3 regions of the Ensifer sp. 2TAB8 genome follow, and region 1 is predicted to be linked to each of the others. Evidence: predicted binding sites of a transcription regulator. Region 1 holds the regulator's gene; each other region holds the start of a gene.
The links. Region 1 encodes PhoB, which activates phosphate uptake and scavenging genes when phosphate is short. Its sites were predicted from a motif close to TGTCATNNANCTGTCAT; they were not measured.

Region 1 (4,914 bases):
CCGAGCGGGAAACCGCCGCCGATGCCCTTGGCCACGGCCATGATATCCGGGCGGATACCCCACCATTCATGGGCGAACAGCTTGCCGGTACGGCCGACGCCGGTCTGAACCTCGTCAAGGATCAGGAGCAGGCCGAACTCGTCGCAGAGCGCGCGCAATTCCTGCATGAACTCCTTGGTCGCCGGACGGATGCCGCCCTCGCCCTGGATCGGTTCGATCAGGATCGCAGCGGTCTCCTCGGTGATCGCATTCTTGACGGCTGCGATGTCACCAAACGGAACCTGGTAGAACCCCGGCGCCTTCGGCCCGAAACCTTCGATGTATTTCTGTTGGCCGCCGGCGGCGATCGTCGCGATCGTGCGGCCGTGGAAGGCACCCTCGAAGGTGATGACGTGAAACTTCTCGGGCTGCCCCTTGGCGAAGTGATAGCGCCGCGCCGTCTTGATCGCGCATTCCAGCGCTTCCGCACCGGAATTGGTGAAGAAGACCCGATCGGCAAAGGTGACGGCCGCCAGGCGACGCCCAAGGCTTTCCTGGCCAGGAACCTCGTACAGGTTGGAAAGGTGCCAGACCTTCTCGGCCTGCGCCTTCAGTGCCTCGACGAGGTGCGGATGCGCATGACCAAGCGAGTTCACGGCAACGCCGGCAGCGAAGTCGAGGTAGCGCGAGCCATCTTCGGCAATCAGCCAGACGCCCTCTCCTCGCTCGAAACGCAACGGCGCGCGCATGTAGGTGTCATAAAGCGGCGTGGTTGCAGTCATGCGAGGCTCTCCTTACTCCAGTCGACATCGATCCCGCGGCTTCGTGCGACCCGATAAAAATCAAAAATGCCGCCTTGCGGCGGCGCAGGCACTATTCCCATTTCGCACTGCAATGTCAACAAAACCAAGCCTTGCAGCGCGATGACAAGGCCCGTTTCCCTGCGGCGAAAAAATCAGTCGGAAGGGCTTGCAAAAATGCAACGCTGATCGAGCAAGTTGGGGAAAACTACGAATTCGATTCGGCTCGATTCCCCGGACTCTTGCCACGGAGTCCGACGGTCAGTACGTTAACATTCAATTACTAGACGCATGCGGCGGACCTAGTCACCAAAAGAGTTATCGCGTTTGCAACCTCGGGGTTCAGCCGGGGTGCGGTGAGGGATTCTGCCATCCCCAACGCTGAGAACGGAGAGTGCAGAGATGAACTGGACTGACGAGCGGGTGGAGAAACTGAAGAAGCTTTGGTCCGAGGGCCTGAGCGCTAGCCAGATCGCGGCACAGCTCGGCGGTGTCAGCCGTAACGCTGTCATCGGCAAGGTTCATCGCCTGAGCCTCCCGGGACGCGCCAAGGCTGGCGGCAGCACCACCGCTGCGGCCCGTCCGAAGCGGCCGACCTCGGCCCCGCGCGCACCGAACTACGCCGCGCGCGTTGCGACCCGCACCGTTGCCCGTCCGTCCGGCGCCACGGTTCTCAAGGAAGAGATCGAAGTCGATCTCGTGGCCGAGCAGGATTTCAGCATCAGCACCGACGTGGTCGTGCCGATGTCGCGCCGCCTCGAGCTGACCCAGCTCACCGAGCGCACCTGCAAGTGGCCGATCGGCGACCCGCTGAAGGAAGAGTTTCACTTCTGCGGCAATGACTCGCCGGAGTCCTCGCCCTATTGCAGCTTCCATGCACGGCTTGCTTACCAGCCCTCGGCCGAGCGTCGACGGATGCGCTAAGGCGCCGCACGGGAACAAAAGGAAAAGGGGCCGATCGGCCCCTTTTTTATTGGCTTCAATTTGCCATTCTCAGCTTTCGAGCGAGTATCCGGCGCCGCGGACCGTGCGAATGACGTCGGGCATGGTCGAGAAGTTCAACGCCTTGCGCAGGCGGCCGACATGGACGTCGACGGTACGCTCATCGACATAGATGTCATGGCCCCAGACGCCGTCCAGGAGCTGCGAGCGCGAGAAGACGCGGCCCGGAGAGGACATCAGGAACTCCAGCAGGCGGAACTCCGTCGGCCCCAGGCGAACTTCGCGGCTACGGCGATGAACGCGATGGGTTTCCCGGTCGAGCTCGATATCGCCGCAGCGCAGCAACGTCGAGAGCACTTCAGGCTTCGCCCGGCGCAGCATCGCCTTGACGCGAGCCATCAGCTCCGGCGTCGAGAACGGCTTGACCACATAGTCGTCTGCCCCGGTCGCTAGACCACGAACGCGCTCGCTCTCTTCGCCGCGCGCCGTCAGCATGATGATCGGCAGTCGCTCCGTTTCCGGGCGTTGGCGCAGCCGACGGCACAGCTCGATGCCGGAGACGCCAGGCAGCATCCAGTCGAGGATGAGGAGATCGGGCAGACGTTCCTGAAGCCGGATCTCTGCCTCGTCACCCCTGAGGATCGTATCGACGTCGAAGCCTTCCGCTTCCAGATTGTAACGCAGCAGGACGCTCAGCGCCTCTTCGTCCTCGACCACGGCGATTTTTGGCAACATCAGGTAACCACTCCTTACCGTGAGCGCCGTGCGGGTCCAGTGGACCGACCGGCGCTCAGACACTCTAAATCTGGAGCACAACCGCCGTTTTCAAAGGCGGTGCGAAAGCCGCGTGCTTCAGATACAGGAATTCGGGGCCGCGACCGAAGCCGCGACCGGATGATATTCATGGGGCATGCATTGCGAACGCGCGTTCGGCGCTAGAAGGGATGGGGAAGAGTATATGTAACTCCCCTCGTCCCGCTCTAACCTAGTCGTTGACCGAGCCCAACGTCGACGTGTTGTCATCCTTCGGACGCTCGCCTTCCGYCTGGGCACCCGTAGCCATGTAGTAGATCGTCTCGGCGATGTTGGTCGCGTGGTCACCGATACGCTCGATGTTCTTGGCGCAGAACAGAAGATGTGTGCAGGGCGTGATGTTGCGCGGATCTTCCATCATGTAGGTCAGCAATTCGCGGAACAGCGAGGTGTAGATCGCATCGATCTCCTCGTCGCGCTCACGGATGCTGTTGGCCTTTTCCGGCGAGCGCGAGGCATACACGTCGAGCACTTCCTTGAGCTGCACCAGCGCGAGCTCGGCGAGGTGCTCGAGACCGCGGGCGAGCTTGCGCGGGATGCCGGAACCGGCAACCGCGATCACGCGCTTGGCGGTGTTCTTGCCGAGGTCGCCGACACGCTCCAGATCGGAGGCGATGCGGATCGACCCCATGATCTCGCGAAGGTCGGCGGCGACCGGCTGGCGCTTGGCGATCGTGACGATCGCCTTCTCGCCGATCTGGCGCTCGGCATCGTCGAGGACGGTGTCGTCCGAGATCACCTTCTGCGCGAGAGCCAGGTCGGAATTGACCAGGGCGCGAACGGATTCGGCGACCATCTGCTCTGCGAGACCGCCCATCTCCGAGATGCGGCGCGTCAGGTACTTCAGTTCTTCGTCATAGGCGGACATGATATGCATGGACATGATCGTCGATCCTTACAGGCGCTTTCCAGTTACTGTTGCAGCCTTATGCGGCCTCAGCCGAAGCGGCCCATGATGTAATCCTGGGTGCGCTGGTCATCCGGATTGGTGAACATCTTGTCGGTGTCGTTCTCCTCGACGAGATTGCCGAGGTGGAACATGGCGGTGCGCTGCGAAACGCGGGCGGCCTGCTGCATCGAGTGGGTCACGATGACGATCGTGAAGTTCGTGCGCAGTTCGTGAATGAGTTCTTCGACCTTGGCGGTCGCGATCGGGTCAAGCGCCGAGCAGGGCTCGTCCATCAGGATGACTTCGGGGCTGACGGCGACGGCACGGGCGATGCAGAGGCGCTGCTGCTGACCACCGGAAAGCCCGGTGCCGGGCTCCTGCAGGCGGTCCTTGACCTCGTTCCACAGACCGGCCTTCTGCAGGCTAGTCTCGACGATCTCGTCGAAATCCGCCTTGGTGCGGGCAAGTCCATGGATACGCGGACCGTAGGCCACGTTGTCGTAGATCGACTTCGGGAACGGGTTCGGCTTTTGGAAGACCATGCCGACGCGAGCGCGCAGTTCAACGACGTCGATGGTCGGATCGTAGATGTCGTCCTCATCGAGCGTGATCCTGCCGGTGACGCGGCAGTTCTCGATGGTGTCGTTCATGCGGTTCAGCGTGCGCAGGAAGGTCGACTTGCCGCAACCGGACGGGCCGATCAGCGCCGTCACCGTGTTTTCCCGGATGTTGAGGTTGACGTCGAAAAGCGCGCGCTTCTCGCCGTAATAGACCGACACATCCTTGCCGATCATCTTGTAGGGCACAGTGTTCATTTTCTGATCCAAGGCCTTCTCGACGGCTGCTTCTGACATGATGTTCATAGTAATTACCTCACTACCAACGGCGCTCAAAGCGACGTCGCAACAGAATGGCGCCAAGGTTCATGACGACGAGGAAGATGAGAAGGATGATGATCGCGCCAGAGGTGCGCTCGACGAAGGCGCGTTCCGCCTCGTTGGCCCACATGTAGATCTGCACCGGCAGCGCGGTCGACGGTTCCATCGGCGAACCGGGGAAATCGACCACGAAGGCGACCATGCCGATCAGGAGCAGCGGCGCGGTTTCGCCAAGCGCATGGGCGAGACCGATGATGGTGCCGGTCAGAATGCCCGGCATTGCCAGCGGCAGCACGTGGTGGAAGATGGTCTGCATCTTCGAGGCACCGAGGCCGAGTGCCGCCGAGCGGATCGACGGGGGAACCGCCTTCAAGGCCGCGCGGGTGGCGATGATGATCGTCGGCAGGGTCATCAGCGTCAGCACGAAACCGCCGACGACAGCTGCCGAGCGCGGCATGCCGGCAAAGTTGATGAAGACGGCGAGGCCCAGCAGACCGTAGACGATCGACGGAACTGCCGCGAGGTTGTTGATGTTAACCTCGATCAGGTCGGTAAGCCGGTTCTTCGGCGCGAACTCTTCGAGATAGATCGAGGCGGCGACGCCGATCGGCAG
Region 2 (4,914 bases), on a different contig from region 1:
TTCATGATCGTGCGGATTTCGGCGATCGTTTCGGGAAGCAGGTAGCGACCGCTGGCAATCGCCGGGGGCGCTGCAAGCGGTGGATCGATTTGAGCGCGCGGAGCAAGCCCGTCAGCGGCGCCGTTGCTGCTCAGCCAATTGAGGAACGTTTCACGCTCGGCCGGGCTTGCCTTGGTCCAGGAATTCTTGAGCTTGTCGAGGCGCGTGCGCTCGTCCTTGAGCCCTGCCACGATAAGCGCCTTGCGCAGCGACGGGATGCGCCCGGCGATGAGATCCGCGTGGATATCAGGGAAATCGAGCTTCAGGCGCTGCACGTCCGCGGTTTCGTCGCTCTTGGTTTTCTTCGACATGCTCATTCCCGCGCCGTTCATTCGCGACATGCTCTAGCGTGCTCGGCCGCCCGGCGCGAGCGAAATAGGTCGCTATCCTCTATCCTTTGTCGGCCGACGTCGTTAGGGAACGCAGGGAGAGTAACGCGACGTTGCGTGCAGAATGCCCTTTGCCGGACATCATGCATCCAGCTTTACGCAAGTCCCTTCGCCTATCGTCACCTCAATGGCCGGGATGTGACACGGCGAATAAAGGACAATGATATGTCAAACGATATCGAGCATTACCGCGATCCATCCGATTCGATGGTTGCCTGCTATCTCGCGAACAATGACGGCGACGAACTGACCGACGTGCTGGTCGCTGCCCTTGAAGATGCCTTCCGCATCCTGAGCGACGAGATCTCCGGCGAAACGATGCATTGAAGCAGGGCGCGTCTCCCCGGCGGGCTACCCCTCCGGGCTGATCCACCATCGGTGGCGAATCGGCGAGGAAACATCCTGTCTTCGCCCGGTTCTAACCGGCGACATCGACCTTTCCGAGAGAGTTCGGGATGCGCGTCGCCAGCACAAGGGGCGAGGCGCATGATGACAATTTCGATCTGGCATTGGGCAGTGATTTTGCTGGTCATCGGTGTGCCCGTCTGGCTGATCCTTCGCGCCCTGAAGCGTTGACGCTATGCGCCCGTAGGCGGGCGCGCGGCGGCAGAGGACAGGGCTTTGCGGATCCTGATTGGACGGCCCGATCGTCGCTCCGGCACCCTTGTCCGTAACGACTGCCGCCCCGGCCTGCTTACAGGCCGACGGGCGGTGGCATGACCACCGGCTGCTGCTCAGTTTTCCTGCAGCAACGCTTCGGCCGAAAGAGCGACGGATAGGACGGTCGCATCGGTTCCGTTTCTCCCCACCAGCATCAGTCCAGCCGGACGCACGAGGCCCGGCATTGGCAGGGTAATGGCGGTCAGATCGAACTGGTTGGCGACCTGGCAGTTGCGCAGCAGCAGACTTTCCACGCGGTCGTATTCTTTGGCGTCGTTGTCGACGCTGGCAATCGACACGGCGGCAATCGGCGTCGTCGGCAGTGCGATGAGGTCATAGGGCGAAAGCCGCTCGTCCATGGCGAGGGTGAGCGCATGCCGGGTTTGCAGTAGGGCCGAGATCGCTGCGTCGGCCACCAAGATCCGGCGGCGAAGCGAGACCTTGACCCTGTCGTCGACGGGGGCGGTCTCGTCGCCCAGCCAGTCCGCGTGGACGCGGCTTGCCTCCAGGCCCGCAATCGAGCCGATGCGTGTCGCTTCGCCGAGTTTTTCGATCAAGTCGTCGATGGTACAGTCGAAGATCTCAGCCCCCGCTTTCTCCAACCGGTCGAGGCTTGCCGCGAAGGCATCGGCGACTTCGGGGGAGAGGTCTTCAAACAACCTGCCGCGGGGGATGCCGATCCGTAGGCCTGCGATCGAACGGCCGACGGGCGGTTTTGGTTGCTCGCCGGCCATCACGGCGTCAGCTGCAACGCAGTCGGCAACGGTCCGGGCGAGCGGTCCGAGCGAATCCAGAACCGGCGAGAGCGGAAAGGCGCCATCGAGCGGGATGCGGTTCGCCGTCGGCTTAAAGCCGACGATGCCGTTCAGCGCCGCAGGGATGCGGATGGAGCCGCCGGTGTCGGAGCCGATGGCGATGTCGCAGGTGCCTTCGGCCGCCGAGACACCGGCGCCAGAGGACGAGCCACCGGGGATCAGGCTTTCGTCGGCGGCGTTGCCGGGCACGGGGTAGTGCGGATTGAGGCCGACCGCCGTGAAGGCGAACTCTGTCATATGCGTCTTGCCGATGATCACGGCGCCGGCAGCACGCAGCCGCTGGACAACGAGCGCGTCTTCTTGGGCCGGCGGCGCGCCGCGGCGAATGATGGAGCCGGCAAGCGTCGGTTCGCCGGCGACATCCAGCAGATCCTTGATCGAAACGATCTTGCCGTCGAGCGGCCCAAGGCTGTCCCCCGCCTGCCGGCGACGGTCGGCTGCGTCGGCCTCGCGGTGCGCGCTCTCTTCATAGAGGCGGACGAAAGCCTTTTCCTCGTGCCGGCGATCGTTGAGCCGGCTCAGGATCTGTTCCAGGCGGTCGCGGACGGAGACGTTGGCGGCGTGGGGCACGATGATCACCTGTCGAATAGGGGCCGCCATCGGCGGCCGGGGCGGGGTCGTTGCCTAGGTTCACCGAGGTCAACGACGGTCACCTTGATAGCAGCATTGGTGGCGATTGCCATCGTGCCATTGTCGCCGCGGCCGGCGCCGACCTTCACCGAACTGTCGCCAAACCGTTCAAATAGTTTCATGCCCCTGTTACGTCGCTGACATCGGGGTGACCAAAGGTCCGGCTCGCGCGGTCGCGCTGCCGAATCGGAGGTCTGTTTGGCCGATATTCTCAAGACCCTTTCAAGGCGTTCTTTCCTCTTTTCCGCCGGTGCCGCGGGCTTCGTGGCCTCATCGGGCCTTGCGACCCCCTTCTATGCGCGCGGCTACGGCCGGCCAGAATTCATTCACGGCGTACAATCGGGCGATGTCGATACCTCTTCCGGGATGATCTGGACGCGGGTGGATCGGCCGTCGAAGGTTTCGGTCGAGTATTCGACCACGGAGAGCTTCTCCAATCCCTTTCGTCTTGCCGATCTCACGGCGACGCCGCAAACCGATTGTGCGGTCAAGTGCTCGCTCGATGGGCTGCTGCCGGATCAGGACATCTTCTACCGCTTCACCGCCACCGATCTCTACGATGTCAACCGCGTCTCCGAGCCGGTGGTCGGCCGGTTTCCCACGGCCCCCTTGCGCAAGCGCTCGGTCCGTTTCGTCTGGTCCGGCGACACCGCCGGCCAGGGCTGGGGCATCGACGATGTCGGCATGAAGACCTATTCGACGATGCGGCTGCACGAGCCGGACTTCTTCATTCATTCCGGCGATACAATCTATGCCGACAACCCGATCCCGGATGAAATCGCATTGCGCGACGGGGGCGTCTGGAAGAACCGGGTGGTGACCCACGAGAAGCGCGACGTGGCGCGCACACTGGAAGAATATCGCGGGCAATGGAAATACAATCTGCTCGACGATCATGTCCGGCAGCTGAATGCCGTCTGCCCCACCTTCTACCAGTGGGACGATCATGAGGTCCTGAACAACTGGTCGGCCTCGACCGATCTTCGCGACGACGCGCGATACCCGGAAAAGGACGTTGCTGTCTACGCGGAGCGGGCCGCCCGGGCTTTCCATGAAATGACGCCGATCCGCACGCCGGCGACACAACCCGGCCGCATCTTCCGCAAGGTCGGCTACGGCCCGCTGCTCGATGTGTTCTTCGTCGATCTGCGCTCCTATCGCGGCGCCAACCAAAGCGAGGACGGTGGCGGCGCGCTGTTCGGCTGGCGGCAGGCGGATTGGCTGAAGCGCGAACTTGCAGCCTCGCGCGCGGTCTGGAAGGTGATCGCCTGCGACATGCCGATCGGTCTCGTCGTCTGGGACGATTACGCCAACAGGCGCGGCTCGGATGCGATCGCCAACGGCGACAATGGCGCGCCTGCCGGTCGTGAGCTGGAGTTTGCCGATCTCCTACGCTTCATCCGCGACAATGCCATCGACAATCTCGTCTGGCTGACGGCGGACGTGCATTATACTGCCGCGCACCGCTACGACCCCGCGCGTGCCGCCTTCAAGGATTTCACGCCTTTCTGGGAGTTCGTGTCGGGGCCGCTTCACTCCGGTACCTATGGGCCGAAGGCGCTCGACATGACCTTCGGGCCCGAGGTTCGTTTCATCAAGGCGTCGGGTGGCGGCATCGACAGCAACCTGCCGCCATCGGCCGGCCTGCAGTTCTTCGGCATCGTCGATATCAACGGCCAGACACAGCAGATGACCGTGCGTCTGATGGACCGACAGGACCAGGAACTCTGGCGCGTGACGCTCGATCCGGCTGCGATTGCATGACGAATCTGGTAACAGCCGGCAGCTTTCCAAACCCTGATTTCCAGACCCCTGGTGGGTGCAAACCCATGGCCTACCGGCATTTGACCGCGACGCTCATGCGCGCGCCCCCTTTCGCAATCGCAAAAAAACCTGTATGAGCGCGACCATTGAAAAAGCGGCGTGGCCCATCGGGGCTTGCCCTGAACCTCCGAGACGAAAAATGAGCATTCGTAACATCGCGATTATCGCGCACGTTGACCATGGGAAAACGACCCTTGTTGACGAGCTCCTGAAGCAGTCGGGCTCGTTCCGCGAAAACCAGCGCGTTGCCGAACGCGTCATGGACTCCAACGACATCGAAAAAGAACGCGGCATCACCATTCTTGCCAAGGCGACGTCGGTCGAATGGAAGGGAACGCGCATCAACATCGTCGACACCCCCGGCCACGCCGACTTCGGCGGCGAAGTCGAGCGCATCCTGTCGATGGTGGACGGTGCTATCGTTCTCGTCGACGCTTCCGAAGGCCCGATGCCGCAGACGAAGTTCGTTGTCGGCAAGGCGCTGAAGGTCGGCCTGAAGCCGATCGTCGCGATCAACAAGATCGACCGTCCCGATGGCCGCCACGAGGAAGTCATCA
Region 3 (4,914 bases), on a different contig from region 1:
GTCCCGGGCCATCGGAAATTCCATCGGCTCGCGGGTGAGGTCGCCCATCACGTAACCCTCGGGCATCTGGCCGTCACCCTCGATCAGGCCTTCGCCGTCGAGAATGTCGGAAACGCGCATCACGTGTTCACCGGGCTCCTTGACCGCCGGCTCCTCGACGGTTTCTTCGGAGATCAGGGAGGGATCGAGCAGGCGGTGGGTGTAGTCGAAGGTAGGGCCGAGCAATTGGCCGCCGGGCAGATCCTTGTACGTTGCCGAAACGCGGCGCTCGACCTTCATGTTGGCGGTGTCGACCGGCTCGGAATAGCCGAAGCGCGGCAGTGTCGTGCGATAGGCACGCAGGATGAAGATCGCTTCGATCATGTCGCCGCGGGCCTGGCGAACGGCAAGCGCTGCGAGCGCGCGATCATAGAGCGAGGCTTCCGCCATCACCCGGTCGACGGCAAGGCCGAGCTGCTCGACCACCTGGTCGATGGTGATCGAGGGAAGGTTGCGGTCGCCGCGGCGGCGGTCGGCGAGAAGGCGGTGCGCATTGGCAATGGCGGCTTCCCCGCCTTTGACGGCTACATACATGGTTCACGCCTCCTTGAGCGAAAGACGGGTTGTGCGTGGCAGGCAGACGAGTTTGTCGCCGGCGGTCAGCACGAGATCGACGCCACGCGGAAAGATCGCGCGATTGGCGGTCCAGAATTCGAGAAAGACTTCCGGCAGGCCCTTCACGGCAACCTCCGTCTCGTCCTTGATGCCGGGACCCTTGGCGACGAATGCCTGGCCGCCGGTCAGCGCTTCGACCTCGATGACGAGCGTCGTCGAACGATCCGGATATTCCTGCGTGCCGAGCGAGAACTGGTCGAAGCCCGGGAAGGCGGCGGCCTTTTCGATGAAGGCGAAGCGGGCTTCGGTCTTGCTGGTGGTGACCGCGGCGCCCGTATGGAACGCGATCCACTGCGGAACCGCCGACTTGCCGAGCGCCGGCGTCAGCCAGACGGGCGTATCATGGTCGCAGAGCGTGAGGGCAACCGCGCCAGCGGCCGCGCCGAGCGGAGCAGGAGGCGTGCTCGTCGAAGCGAGGCGCTTGGCCCTGCCCGGACGGGCGAAACCGTCCATCAGGTCGCGAAAGACGGATTGGGCAGCAAAGACCGGATCGGCAAAGGCGCCGGCGTAAATCTGCGATTGGCTGGCCATCAGTCGTCTCCCCGGACCATGGTGAAAAAGTCGACGCGGGTTGCAGCAGTCTCTTCCGCCTTGCGGCGTTCTTCCTGCGCGAGCCGTTCGGCAACGCGGCCAAGCAGAGCCTCGACGCTGGCCTTGTCGCCGTCACGCTGGGACAGTGCATCGAAGATCGCCGCGAGCCGTGCGCGCTGCCGATCGGTGCCGAGCATCTGGCCGTGGCCGATTTCGCCGGTCGAAAGGCGGATGGTGGCGCGCGAGACTGTCGTCTCGCCGAAATTGAAGGGATCGCCGCCACCGCCGATGCGGCCACGGACCATGACGAGACCGGTTTCCGGACCGCGAACCGGATGAACCTCCGGCTTGTCGGCCAGCGCTTCCCAAGCGGCGGTGAGCTCGTCGAGGGTTGCGCGGGCGAAGAGCCCCATGGCCTTCTTGCGCGCCGGATCCGGCGGGCTTTCCTGTTTCAGCTTCGCATCCATCATTTTCACCTCAAATGTCTATTGATCTAGACAACTGTACATCTTATACTTTTCCATAACGTCCGCAAATGACAGGCTTGTGACATGCCAATGCGAAAAGACCCGGCAATGCGAAAAGTGGTGGAGCGCCAGACCGGCGTCGCCCTGTGGCGACAGATCGCCGACCGGATCCGCTTGGCAATCAGCAATGGCGACTATGACGCGACCGGCATGGTGCCGCCGGAAACGGTGCTTGCCGGTGAGTTCGGCGTCAACCGGCACACGGTCAGAAGCGCGCTGGCGGCGCTTGCCGAAGAGGGGCTGGTGCGTGCCGTCCAGGGGCGCGGCACGATGATCGAGCGCAAGGAAAGGGTGAGTTATCCGATCTCGAAGCGCACGCGATTCTCACAGGGTCTCGGCCACCAGGTGAAGGAAATCGGCTCGCGGCTGCTCGGCCACGCCGAATTGTCGGCAACAGGCGAAGTGGCGAGCGCGCTTGCCATCAGACCCGGTGATCCGGTGATCGAACTCAGGACCGTCAGCAGCGGCGATGGCCGACCGCTGTCAGTGTCGTCGAGCTACTATCCGGCGCACCGCTTTCCGCGCATGGCCGAGGAGTTCGAACGGTTGCATTCCGTCACCAAGGCCTTTGCCGCCCATGGGCTTGACGACTATGTGCGCGCCTCGACCGAAATCGTCGCCCGCCATGCCGACGCCGAGGAGCTTTCGATGCTGAAGCTCTCCCCTGGCGCAATCGTGCTCGAGGCGCAATCGCTCAATGCCGATCTCGACGGCAAACCGATCGAGTATTCCCGCACCCGCTTTGCCGCTGACCGGATGAAGCTGCGGATCGAAACATAGGAGCGCGCCGCCAACCGCCTCACGGCGACAAGGCCACATCCAGTCACAAGCGCGCGATCGACGAAATAAGGCGGACAGGCCGCATTTCCGACGCGTTTTTGCCGCATCACAGGCCTGCATCAGGAACCGCGCATTGGGAATTCTCTAAAGGGAGAATGGTAATGGCGACGTGGCGACCCGATCCCTCCTTCTATCCATCACCGCGCATGGCGGCCAAGGCCCCAAAGGAAACCGTCGCCTATGTGGCGGCGTTTGATCCCGAACGAAGGCGGCCGGATGCCATCGCGGTTGTCGATGTCGATCCGACCTCTCCGAACTATTCGCAAATCGTCGGCCAGGTCGAGATGCCGAATGTCGGCGACGAGTTGCATCATTTCGGCTGGAACGCCTGTTCCTCGTGCCTCTGCCCCAACGCGCCGCATCCACATGTCGAGCGGCGCTATCTGGTGGTGCCGGGCCTGAGGTCCTCTCGTCTGCACATCATCGACACCAAGCCGGACCCGCGCAATCCGAAGATCGTCCGGGTGATCGAGCCCACGGAAATTGCCGAGAAGGCAAATTATTCGCGGCTGCACACCACCCATTGCGGACCTGAAGGCATCTACGTCAACGCACTCGCCGACCGCGACGGCAAGGCGCCTGGCGGCATCTTCCTGCTCGACCATCAGAGCTTCGACGTACTCGGGCAATGGGAAATGGATCGAGGGCCGCAGAAGCTCGCCTATGATTTCTGGTGGCATCTCGGCCACGACACCATGATCACCAGCGAATGGGGTACGCCGGATACCTTTGAGAACGGGCTGGTTCCGGAGGTGCTGCTCGGCTCGAAATATGGCCGCCGCCTGCATTTCTGGGACCTGCACAAGCGCAAGCACCTGCAGGAGATCGATTTCGGCGAGGAACACCAGCTTGTTTTCGAACTGCGCCCGGCGCACGACCCAACCAAGGCCTATGGTTTCGTCGGCTGTGTCATCAGCCTGAAGGACCTCTCGGCATCGATCTGGACCTGGTATCGCGAAGGCGAACGCTGGGCGGTCAAGAAGGTGATCGAGATCCCGGCGGAGCCTGCCGATCCGGATCTGCTGCCACCCGTCCTCAAAGGCTTCAGCGCCGTCGCGCCGCTCGTCACCGACATCGATCTCTCGATGGACGACCGCTTCCTCTACGTGTCCTGCTGGGGCACCGGCGACATGATCCAGTACGACGTTTCCGACCCCTTCGCCCCGAAGGAAACGGGCCGGGTGCGGATCGGCGGCATCGTTTCGCGCGCGAGCCACCCGAAGGCGACGAATGGCGCCCTGAACGGCGGGCCGCAAATGGTCGAGATCAGCCGGGACGGCAAGCGGGTCTATTTCACAAATTCGCTCTACGGCGCCATCGATCCGCAGTTCTATCCCGATGGCATCGACGGCTGGATGGTCAAACTCGATGTCGCCGACGGCGGCGGCATAGGATTCGACGAGAAATTTTTCGTCGACTGGCCGAAAGGCCATCGCCCGCACCAGGTTCGCCTCGAAGGCGGAGACTGCTCTTCCGATTCCTATTGCTATCCCTAAGGGAGGGGCGGCCGTGCGATGCCGTCCGGGCAAATGACGACGATCTGGCCGTGGCTTTCGATTGTTGCCCTCGGCGCCTTTCACGGCATCAATCCGGCGATGGGCTGGCTGTTTGCGGTTGCGCTCGGGTTTCACCGCCAAAGCCGCCGGATCGTCTGGTTGTCGCTTGCGCCGATCGCGGTGGGGCACACCGTCTCGGCCGGCCTGACGCTGGCGGTTGTCGTCCTGTTCGGGGCAGTGCTGGAGCCGCTCCATTTCAGGCTGGTCGCGGCGCTGCTCATTCTCAGTGTTGCCGCCTATGGCGCGCTCTACGGACACCGCCATCGGGCGAGGGTCGGCATGCGGGTCGGCATGGCCGGTCTCGGCCTCTGGTCGTTCCTGATGGCGACGAGCCATGGGGCGGGCCTGATGCTGGTGCCGGCGGTCCTCAACCTTTGCGTGGCGGATCGCCCTGGCGATCTTGCAATCTCAGGCTCGCTTCCGGTCGCGTTCGCCGCCGTCGCGGTTCATGGCGCAGCAATGCTGGCCGTCGTCGCGGTGGTGGCGATCGCCGTCTTCGAGTGGCTTGGCCTTGCGGTGCTCCGCTCGACATGGATCAACTTCGATCGCCTGTGGACGGTGGCGCTCGGCGCAACCGGCATCGTGCTCCTGGTTCAATGAGGAAATGGCCGCAGATGGAGCCCGCATGGGCCCGTCTAGTTTAGCCCCTTCACGTAACTGATGTAGCCGCGCACATCGGCGGCCGGCCCGGTGTAGGCGTCGCCAAGTGTCTCCTCCATATTCGTGACATAGGTCCTCGCCCAACCCGGCAATGGGTAGTCGATCGCTGCCAGGAATTCGAGCGTTGCCGCCAGCCGGATGTCGGC

Region 2: AB4Z53_RS08905 (alkaline phosphatase D family protein) is a predicted target of PhoB. The motif match lies at 2,650-2,666, and genes of this name have one in related genera.
Region 3: phnF (phosphonate metabolism transcriptional regulator PhnF) is a predicted target of PhoB. The motif match lies at 1,721-1,737, and genes of this name have one in related genera.

Annotation. Positions count from the first base shown of each region.
Region 1 covers NZ_JBFRGB010000001.1:626,385-631,298, forward strand. The annotation lists gene AB4Z53_RS03080 (aspartate aminotransferase family protein) at 1-761, opposite strand, end outside; gene AB4Z53_RS03085 (GcrA family cell cycle regulator) at 1,182-1,703, shown strand; gene phoB (phosphate regulon transcriptional regulator PhoB) at 1,773-2,456, opposite strand; gene phoU (phosphate signaling complex protein PhoU) at 2,707-3,420, opposite strand; gene pstB (phosphate ABC transporter ATP-binding protein PstB) at 3,471-4,286, opposite strand; gene pstA (phosphate ABC transporter permease PstA) at 4,300-4,914, opposite strand, start outside.
Region 2 covers NZ_JBFRGB010000003.1:179,650-184,563, forward strand. The annotation lists gene AB4Z53_RS08890 (hypothetical protein) at 1-350, opposite strand, end outside; gene AB4Z53_RS08895 (hypothetical protein) at 594-755, shown strand; gene AB4Z53_RS08900 (amidase) at 1,163-2,473, opposite strand; gene AB4Z53_RS08905 (alkaline phosphatase D family protein) at 2,732-4,297, shown strand; gene typA (translational GTPase TypA) at 4,497-4,914, shown strand, end outside.
Region 3 covers NZ_JBFRGB010000032.1:16,439-21,352, reverse strand. The annotation lists gene AB4Z53_RS31315 (carbon-phosphorus lyase complex subunit PhnI) at 1-573, opposite strand, end outside; gene phnH (phosphonate C-P lyase system protein PhnH) at 577-1,185, opposite strand; gene phnG (phosphonate C-P lyase system protein PhnG) at 1,185-1,652, opposite strand; gene phnF (phosphonate metabolism transcriptional regulator PhnF) at 1,761-2,492, shown strand; gene AB4Z53_RS31295 (selenium-binding family protein) at 2,654-4,048, shown strand; gene AB4Z53_RS31290 (hypothetical protein) at 4,067-4,708, shown strand; gene AB4Z53_RS31285 (glutathione S-transferase family protein) at 4,744-4,914, opposite strand, start outside.